3 regions of the Rothia amarae genome follow, and region 3 is predicted to be linked to each of the others. Evidence: predicted binding sites of a transcription regulator. Region 3 holds the regulator's gene; each other region holds the start of a gene.
The links. The regulator LexA, encoded in region 3, represses DNA repair genes until DNA is damaged. The targets are predictions, from matches to a motif close to TCGAACANNTGTTCGA.
Positions count from the first base shown of each region.

Region 1: the regulator LexA is predicted to act here: its motif matches at 1,609-1,624, upstream of uvrA (excinuclease ABC subunit UvrA).
Region 2: the regulator LexA is predicted to act here: its motif matches at 1,981-1,996, upstream of ACFR81_RS09940 (LexA family protein).

Region 1 is NZ_JBHUCN010000005.1:61,887-65,169, reverse strand. Features, by position in the region: gene ACFR81_RS01705 (formate--tetrahydrofolate ligase) at 1-694, shown strand, start outside; gene ACFR81_RS01700 (MBL fold metallo-hydrolase) at 802-1,488, opposite strand; gene uvrA (excinuclease ABC subunit UvrA) at 1,674-3,283, shown strand, end outside.
Region 2 is NZ_JBHUCN010000015.1:48,587-51,869, forward strand. Features, by position in the region: gene ACFR81_RS09930 (glutathione S-transferase C-terminal domain-containing protein) at 1-38, opposite strand, end outside; gene ACFR81_RS09935 (Y-family DNA polymerase) at 143-1,549, opposite strand; gene ACFR81_RS09940 (LexA family protein) at 1,539-1,970, opposite strand; gene ACFR81_RS09945 (histidinol-phosphate transaminase) at 2,120-3,274, shown strand.
Region 3 is NZ_JBHUCN010000014.1:111,553-114,835, reverse strand. Features, by position in the region: gene ACFR81_RS09480 (LysM peptidoglycan-binding domain-containing protein) at 27-452, opposite strand; gene lexA (transcriptional repressor LexA) at 698-1,414, shown strand; gene ACFR81_RS09470 (ATP-dependent DNA helicase) at 1,508-3,283, opposite strand, start outside.

The DNA.
Region 1 (3,283 bases), on a different contig from region 3:
GCTGAAGTCTCACTCCGGCCTCTACAAAATCACCCCCGGCAAGCCCCTTCCAGAAGACATGCTCAAGGAATCACCTTCAGACGTTAAGGCAGGCGCAGCTAACCTCCAGAAGCACATCGAAATCGTTCGTAGCTTCGGTGTTCAGCCGGTTGTTGCTATCAACGCATTCCCCACCGACTTCGACTCAGAACACGACGCCATCCGCGAAATCGCAGAGGAAGCTGGCGCTCGCGTCGCTATCCACCGCGGTGTTGCAGAAGGTGGCGCAGGTGTCACCGAGCTTGCTGAAGCTGTTGTCGAAGCATGTGACGACAAGAGCGACTTGGTCTACACCTACGAAGACTCTGACTCACTGGAAACCAAGATTGAGAAGGTTGCAACCAAGGTTTACGGTGCTGACGGCATCGAGGTTGCTCCCGCAGCGAAGAAGCAGCTCAAGCGCTTCGAAGAGCTCGGCTTTGGCGATCTCCCCGTAGTTATTGCAAAGACCCACCTCTCCATCTCATCCGATCCTTCACTCAAGGGTGCACCCACCGGCTGGACTCTTCCTGTTCGTGAAGTACGTTTGGCTGCTGGCGCAGGATACGTTTACGCCATCTGCGGCACCATGCGTACCATGCCCGGTTTGGCAAAGACCCCTGCAGCAGGTCAGATGGGCTTCGACGAGAACGGCAACATGTACGGTCTCTCCTAAGCCTTTTACGCAACTGAAAAAGGTTCACAAAGATAGAAATAAGGGCTCCCGCTCATTTGAGCGGAAGCCCTTATTTTCTCCGTTTATCTGTGAAGAACTAAAGCGTTTTACCAGCCGCGTTCTTCCCATTCTTCAAGGTTCCCGCGGTCAACACCCAACGTAGTGGCATTACCATGCCCCGGGAGCACAACTGTCGAATCATCGAAACGGTCGAAGATCTTGGTTTTTACATCGTGAAGCAGGCTCTGAAAATCTTCGGGAGAGTTAGTCTTGCCGACGCCGCCAGGAAACAACGAATCACCGGTGAAAATAACGGTGGGGTAAGCTTCGTCTTCATCATCCAAAACAAAGGCAATAGAACCCGGAGTATGTCCAGTCAAATGGATGGTCTGAAGAATCCAGGAATCATAGGTCAGCTCTTCATCTCCGAGTAGGGTACGCTCCACCTCAACTTTCTCCTGCTCAGCAATAGCTCCGGCGTCCATCTGACCCGCCACAGTAGTCGCCGAGTAATGAGAAGAAACATCTTTGAGCGCACGAATATGATCCCAATGCCCGTGGGTTGTCAAAACATCTTTCAACGATGTGGAATGTGTATTAGGAGCATCTTCTTCTGCCGCAGCTCGAACAAACTCCTTAATCTGCTCAAACTGATCTGCGGCGTCAATCAAAACTTGCTCGCCACTCTGCTTAGAGGTCAAAAGATAAACATTATTATCCATATCAGACACAGAAATGGAACGAATCGTATAGCGGGGATGGTCAACAATCAGGTTTCCTGCGGGAGTATTCATAGCTCAATGATAATTGTGCAGATAAACAAACTCCAGAGCACACTAGTACTGCCGACGAGCTGAGAGAACAAATAAGCCAACAGCCGAAAAAACCAACTCAACTGGGCCACTATTTCGTACTAGAATATATCTTCGAAGTGAGCTGTTTGCTCAAGACACTGATTCCCCACAGTCAAAGGACCATGATGGCTAAAGCTCCTGCTCAAACCGGCGTACAGGACCTCACTCACATTCACGTACAAGGCGCTCGCGAGAATAATTTGAAGAATGTGGACCTCACAATTCCTCGTAACGCTATGGTGGTTTTCACCGGACTTTCGGGTTCAGGCAAATCATCTTTGGCTTTTGACACCATTTTTGCTGAAGGACAGCGTCGATACGTTGAGTCGCTCTCATCCTATGCCCGCATGTTTTTGGGGCAGGTAGATAAGCCCGACGTCGACTTCATCGAAGGTCTATCCCCGGCTGTTTCCATCGATCAGAAGTCCACCTCTAAGAACCCTCGTTCTACCGTGGGTACTATTACCGAGATTTACGACTACATGCGCCTGCTATGGTCGCGCATTGGTCGCCCGCACTGTCCTGAATGCGGTGAGGAAATTACGCAGCAAACTCCCCAGCAGATTGTCGATCAGCTCATGAGTTTGCCTGAGCGCACCAAACTGCAGGTGCTCGCTCCCGTTATATCCGCGCGTAAGGGCGAATTCGTTGATCTGTTTAAAGATCTTGCGTTACAGGGATATTCGCGTGCGCGCGTAGATGGCGAAACCATTCAGCTCTCCGAACCGCCTAGGCTTGAAAAGCAGTATAAGCACACCATCGAGGTGGTAGTAGATCGCCTGGTCATCAAAGAATCTGTACATCAGCGCCTCACCGACTCCATCGAAACCGCTCTGAAACTTGCAGACGGTCGCGTCATGGTGGATTTAGTGGATGAACCTGCAGATTCACCCGAACGCGTTCGGACGTTCAGCGAAAATCTTTCCTGCCCCAATAACCACCCGTTGCAGATTGATGAGATTGAGCCGCGCGCTTTCTCTTTCAACTCACCTTTTGGCGCCTGTTCGGCGTGTGACGGCATAGGCTCCAAGTTGCAGGTCGATGAAGAACTCGTTATTCCTAACGCAGATTTGACACTGGGTGAAGGCGCTATCGCTCCCTGGTCGCAGGGTAAAGCCACTACCGAATACTGGCTACGCCTGCTTAAAGGCTTGGGTAAAGAGGTAGGGTTTGACCTCAACACCCCGTGGAAAGACCTCCCCGCGAGAGCGAAGAAAGCCGTACTCAACGGCAAAGACTTCAAAGTGACGGTTTCTTACAAGAACCGTTTCGGCCGCGAACGCCGCTACACTTCGGGCTTTGAAGGCGTCTACGCCTACATCAAGCGCAAACACGAGGAAACCGAGTCTGACTGGTCGAAGGACCGTTACGAGCAGTACATGCGCAATGTCGCCTGTGAAGCCTGTAATGGCGCTCGTCTCAACCCCACCATTTTGGCTGTGCTAGTGGGTGGAAAATCGATTGCAGACGTTACAGGTATGCCCATGCGCGAGTCCCTCACCTTCATGCGCAAACTCGAACTCAACGATCGTGAAGCAAAGATCGCTGAACTCGTACTGCGCGAAATTGATGCCCGTCTGCAGTTCCTGCTCGACGTCGGACTAGACTACCTCACACTTTCCCGCCCCGCAGCCACACTCTCAGGTGGTGAGGCGCAGCGCATCCGCCTGGCAACACAGATTGGTTCCGGACTGACCGGTGTTCTCTACGTATTAGATGAGCCTTCCATCGGTCT
Region 2 (3,283 bases), on a different contig from region 3:
GTGGAGTGTTCGTCGTACTTTTTCTGTTGAGATGTCATGGTGTTCATTATTCCCTGAAAAAGTTTTGGTGTAAAGTAAAAATTCTTTCGAATAAAAGTAATTTCTTGGTATCTGGCAGGTCGATGCGTTGATGAAATCCCCGCTAGCGTACGGAAGCTCTCACTAGTTCATCCCAGTGTGTCGTTCCTCGGCGCGAGAGAAGCTCTCTCTTCATCTCCCACACCGGTTTACGAGTGAAGCCCGCTCTGCCTAAGCCGAGTGATCCCTCCCCGCATTTTTCTTCCACCTGAGAAATCAGAGAGGCAACGTTTCTTCTTTCATGACTGTACTGAAACATCTCAAATGCAATAGAGGAATCCTCCGGAGCGAGATCCGTCAGCATAATCCCCGCCCTTGCATAACGGGGACCATCAAAATCGGTACGATCTAATAGAGTAAGCGCTGCTTTAGTCAGCACTGCGGGGTCAGCGGTTCGTGCCTGTAACGTGACCGCGGAGGTAGGGAAAACCATGTTCTTCCCGTAAAAACTTGTAGCGCAAAAAGCAGTCAAAAGTTTCGCCTGCTGTCCATCGCGAACTAATCTCTTAGAAGCCCTTTGCGCATAAACACTCATTACCTGAGCCATATCTTCTCGATCAACAATGGGGTAAGAGAACGATCTTGAATAAATCAACTGATCTTTAAATTTCCGCACTGGTTCTAAGGGGATGCAGGACGTCCCCCGCAACTCTAATACCGTGCGCATGAGCACTATAGAGAACCGTTTACGAATAGTAGAAAGATCGGCGGTCGCTAAATCTCCGATAGAAATAATTCCCATGCTGGCTAATTTCTTGCGAGTCCTTGAGGCAACTCCCCATAGCTGATCCACCGGTAAATGGTGGAAAAGATGGGCACGGCGTCCAGAGGGCAGTAGATTCCACACACATACCCCGCCCAGGCGGGGAACATTCTTAGCGGTCTTATTGCTGAGTTTGGCCAAAGTTTTAGTAGCAGCAACCCCTACACACACCGGCACGCCGATGCGTCTTGCAATATCGTCCTTGATGCACCGGGCAATATGCGCGGCTTGGCGAGTAGATAGACGAACCGTCAGAAACGCCTCGTCAATGCTATATTGCTCAAACCCCTGGGCATACTCGCGCAAAACCTCCATTACCCGGTTACTAATGTCGCCGTATAACTCATAATTCGACGACCGGGCAATAACCCCTCGCGCTTCAGCTCCTTCTTTTACCTTGAACCAGGGTTCCCCCAGCCGGTAACCCATTGCTTTTGCCTCTGCTGAGAGCGCCACCATGCAACCGTCGTTATTAGAGAGCACTACTACAGGCTTGCCGTTCAATGAAGGGTCGAGAATGCGCTCGCAGGAGGCATAGCAAGAGTTGATGTCGACGTGGAAGTAGAGTAGCTGAGGCTTATGTTCGGGGAGAACCAAGGATGGAGGACTGCTGGGTTGGCAGGATATCGAACTCTGGTTCTGGGCGTGAAGGATGGCGGGCGGAGGGTGGTTTTGAAAATCCTTAGCAGAGAGGGCTTTAGCCCACATGGTGAAGGCACCTCGTTACTACTCCAAAAATCATAAAATCTGCGTATTCAGAGATGGGGATAGCGGGGTAGGCGGGATTTTCGGGAAGTAGCCAGCCTTGACCGTCGGGGCTGCGGCGGAATCTTTTGACGGTGAATTCCCCGTCTAATGCTGCGACGACGATGGCGCCCTCATGAGGTTCAAGGGATCGATCTACGATAATTTCGTCCCCATCTGAGATTCCTGCATCCACCATGGAATCTCCGTAAACGCGCAGAATGAAAGTTGCTGCTCGATCATGAATGAGAACCTCGTTTAAATCCAAGGTGGTTGCTGAATAGTCCTGGGCGGGGGAGGGGAACCCTGCGGGCACGCGGACGTCGGCGGTGGGGTAAGTTGCGGGCGCTGGGGAAGTGAGGCGCGCGAGAATCACTGCTTTCATGCCTTAAGAATAGAACATAAATTCTAAAATATGTATCAGTATTAGAATATAGCTTCTAAAAATTAAGAGAAATGCCATACTGAAAGCAACAAGCGAGAACTCATATAAGGGTAGAGACTGTGTGAGCTAGAACAACTATGATGAGAACCATGACTGATGTAAATGCATATCTTGAAACGGAAAGTAAGCTGAATCCTTCTCCCCGCCCGGTTTTTGACCGGCTGCCTAAATACGCAGCGGGCAAGCCTCCTGTAGCGGTAGAGGGGCTGGAGCAGTTCAAACTTTCTTCGAATGAGAACCCCTGGGGACCTGTACCAGAAGTTGCTGACATTCTTTCCCAGTTTGATACTGTGCATCGCTACCCGGATCCCCTCTCCACTCGTTTGCGTGGGGTTCTGGGCGAACAGCTAGGTGTTGATCCAGAGGATATTGTGACTGGTGGTGGGAGCTTGGGCGCGCTCATCCAGATTCTTTCTACTTTCGCTGGCGCCCAGGACGACGGTAAGAAAGACGAGGTTATCTACGCGTGGCGCTCGTTCGAGGCATATCCTATTTGTGTGGGGCTAGCCGGTGCTGAAAGTATCCAGGTTCCCAATAAAGCTGACGGTTCACATGATTTAGAAGCAATGCTGGCGGCTATCACTGAGCACACCCGCGTCATTCTTCTCTGTACTCCTAACAACCCTACTGGTCCGGCGCTTACCGAAACCCAGGTACGGGATTTCCTAGAGAAAGTTCCTTCCCACGTGGTGGTAGTAATTGATGAGGCTTACTTCGAGTTCTGCTCCGCCTCAGAAATTCCAGAGGGTGAAGAACCTCCGGTCAACGGTTTGGACATTTACCCCGACTACACCAACGTCGTAGTGTTGCGTACTTTCTCTAAAGCCCAGGGCTTGGCTGGGTTGCGTGTGGGCTATTCAATTTCTCACCCGGAGATAACCCAGTATCTTCGCGTTGCCGCTACTCCTTTTGCAGTGACTTCTCTGGCGGAAGAGGCTGCTATCGCCTCGGTAAAGCACCACGATGTAGTGATGGATCGGGTGCGGCACTTAGTTTCTGAGAGAGAGCGAGTCAAAAAAGCGCTTGAAGATTTAGGTTGGTGGATTCCTGAGACCCGCGCTAATTTCGTGTGGCTGGCATTGGGCGAGCACTCTCCTGAGTTTGCTCGACGAGCCGAGGAAGTCGCACTGTCTGTGCGAGCTTTTGGTACCGAGGGTGTACGCGTCAGTATTGGTGAAGACGAAGCGAATACCCGCTTCATTTCACTGTGCCAGAACTTCGAACATGGACCGAAGAAACCGTAACTCTATATG
Region 3 (3,283 bases):
CTAACGAGCTTGACCCATCGATGCTCTTATTTCTCAGCGTATAGAGGAATTTCTAACCGTTGCCCCGCATCGATAGAACTCCCCTTCAAATCATTAATTTCGATGATCTGTTGTACGACGTCGCGAGTATCAGCAGAAGTTTCAACTTCTAACGCAATATCCCATAGAGTTTGCCCACCCTGGACGGTAATTTCCTGCGTAACCACGCTGGAGGCTCCCTCTTTCCCTGCATGAGCTTCTGAAGGGTTAATAAGTGCGATGGCTCCCAGCACTATAAGCGCAGCTAATGTGATCAACGGCAATCCCCTGAAGAGAAGCTTTCCTCGGCGCGTAAGTTTCCAGCGCGGTGAAGGCTTAGAAGAAACCTTTTGTTGCGGACGAATTGGGGTGGAGCGGCGGGTAGAAGTCAATCGTTTGGGTGCCGCATGAGGCGAAAGCGAATATGCGCTCATGTGAACTCTCCTTTTGAGTGATGTGTGAGGCCCTTCGAACATTTGATTCGAATATCTGTTCGAAGGTCGTATATATGTTCTATCAGATAATTCGAACATAGTCGAGATTTATTAGAACAAATGTTTGGTTTTCGATGGGATTTGCATTAAAGTTGAGGGAAAGCACACCCTCTTTCTCGAACATGCAAGTTCTCTACATATTCTGCTGAGGGGGTCTGACAAGATAAGCATCAAGGAGAAACACTGTGAGCGACATCAAGAACCACGCTGACCCGAGCGCAAGCCCCGCAGCGCGCCGTCCGCTCACTGCGCGTCAACAGAAAATCCTCACGGCTATCTCGGAGGAAATCGAAACGCGCGGATACCCTCCTTCTATGCGAGAAATCGGAGACATCGTCGGGCTGGCTTCGCTGTCCTCGGTGACGCACCAGCTCAACCGTCTGGAAGAGTTGGGGTACATCAGACGTGATCCCAAACGACCTCGCGCTCTTGAAATTCTTAACGAGGAAGCTACCGAAGGAAAAACTGCTCCCACTGAATCGTTCGCTCAGCTCATTCAATTACCTCAGTTTGACCAGTCATCTGCCGAGACAGCGACCGTTCCTTTGGTAGGTCGAATCGCCGCTGGTGGCCCCATCACTGCCGAGCAGTCCATTGAAGATGTCATGACTCTCCCCCGCCAAATTGTAGGTAATGGAGAACTCTTCATGTTGCGCGTCAAGGGAGATTCAATGGTAGATGCCGCGATCTGCGATGGTGACTGGGTAGTAGTCCGCACCCAAAATACCGCCAACAATGGCGACATCGTGGCTGCGCTCTTGGACGATGAGGCAACGGTAAAGACGTTTCGCCAGCGAGATGGGCATACCTGGTTGTTGCCACAGAACACTCAATATGAGCCCATTCTTGGAGATCAAGCAACAATCATGGGCAAGGTAGTTTCGGTTCTCAGAAGCCTCTAATATATTTTTCAACCGCACAATGCGGGGCGCGAATTGAGTATTCGCGCCCCGCTTTGAGGTTAAATCAACGGACTTCCCCGTTCATTCCAGAGACTATTCTTTATTCACCGATGCTGCTAATCGTTCCAAAGCACCGATGACAATTTCAGTACGTTGCGTCGTCCAAAACGGCGGTAGCGCTCGCACAATATACGAACCGTAGCGTTGGGTTGCTATGCGTGAATCCAGAACAGCGACGACGCCGCGGTCCCCCACCGAACGAATCAATCGTCCGGCCCCCTGAGCCATGCGGATAGCCGCATGATAAGCAGAAACAGCCATAAAACCGTTTCCGCCATTCTGTGCAACGGCACGGGTGCGTGCGGCAGACAGCGGATCGTCGGGCCGAGGAAACGGAATGCGATCCATCATCACTAGTCGACACGAATCACCGGGTACATCAACGCCTTGCCAGAGGCTCATGGTGCCAAAGAGACAGGAATTAACATCCTCTGAAAATTCTTTCACCAAAGCGCGCAGAGAGGACTCCCCCTGCACCAAAATATTCAAATCGGTATGTTCGCGCACGTACTCTGCAGCTAATTCGGCTGCTCGTTTGGACGAAAATAAACCGAGCGCGCCGCCGCGGGATGCTTCTACTAACTCCACTACTCGCTGGAGCTGTTCTTCGGAAATACCACGCCCAGGTTTGGGCAAGTCGGAGGCTAGATATAGAACTCCCTGTTTGGGGTAATCAAAGGGAGACCCCACGTCGATACCCTCCCAGCGCGGTGCGCCCTGGCCCTGCAACCCGAGGGCGCCTGCAGCAGCATCGAATGACTCACCTACGGTGAGAGTTGCCGAGGTAAGAACCGCAGTTCTACCGTCAAATAATCCTTCGCGTAAGCGCCCCGCTACTGAAAGCGGTGCTACGTTCAAGGTCGCAGGATCAGAATCATCGGCAGCTATGTATCCCCGTCCTGGTTCCCAGGACCCCTGGCGGGATACCCATACCACCTCGTGTTCATCATTGACACCCAGCATTCGTTCGGCAAGTTCTAGCACCTCAGTGACTTTGGCGCGTGCCATCTGTCTGCCAGCGTCCGTATCTTTAGAATCTGACTTGGTGTCAGAAAGGGCCGCGCGAGCAGAATCTCGTACTGCCTGTAGTGCTGATGCAACTCGCGGCGGTAACCCCTTGGGCAGCAATTCGGCAGGCACACCATCGAGAGCCTGGTCCAATGCCCGTCCGGCTTGTTCAAGAGGTTCATGGCTAGCCTTGGTATGCTTGCGAATAGACCTCGCTGCTGAAGAAATCATCAGTGGAGAGAGTGCACCTGTCACCGCGCCGGTCACCCGATCAGCAAGCTCATGGGCCTCATCAATAATCACGACTTCATGCTCGGGCAAAACGCCGATACCTTCAAAAGCGTTAATGGCTAGTAAGGCATGATTGGTAATCACAATGTCGGATTCAGATGCCCGGGCACGAGCTAACTCGCTAAAGCAAGAATCCACCAAAGGACACCGCTTACCTAAGCATTCTGCAGAAGAGACAGAAACCTGCCGCCACGCGCGATCCGATACACCAGGCATCAACTCATCGCGGTCACCGGTATCTGTAGTGTCCACCCATTTCCGCAAACGTAAAATTTCTTCGCCGAGTTTTCCCGTAGAACCCGTGGAAGTATCCATGTCAAAAAGGGTTTCTCCCTCATCTTCGGGATATCCACCTTCTACCTTGTGCAAGCAGGCATAATTATTACGCCCCTTGAGAATAGCAACTTCTGTTTCGCTTTCCGGTTGCCCCTCCACTGACTCTAAGAGTCGAGGAATATCACGGTTAACAATTTGTGATTGCAGCGCGAGCGTTGCAGTTGCCACGATGAT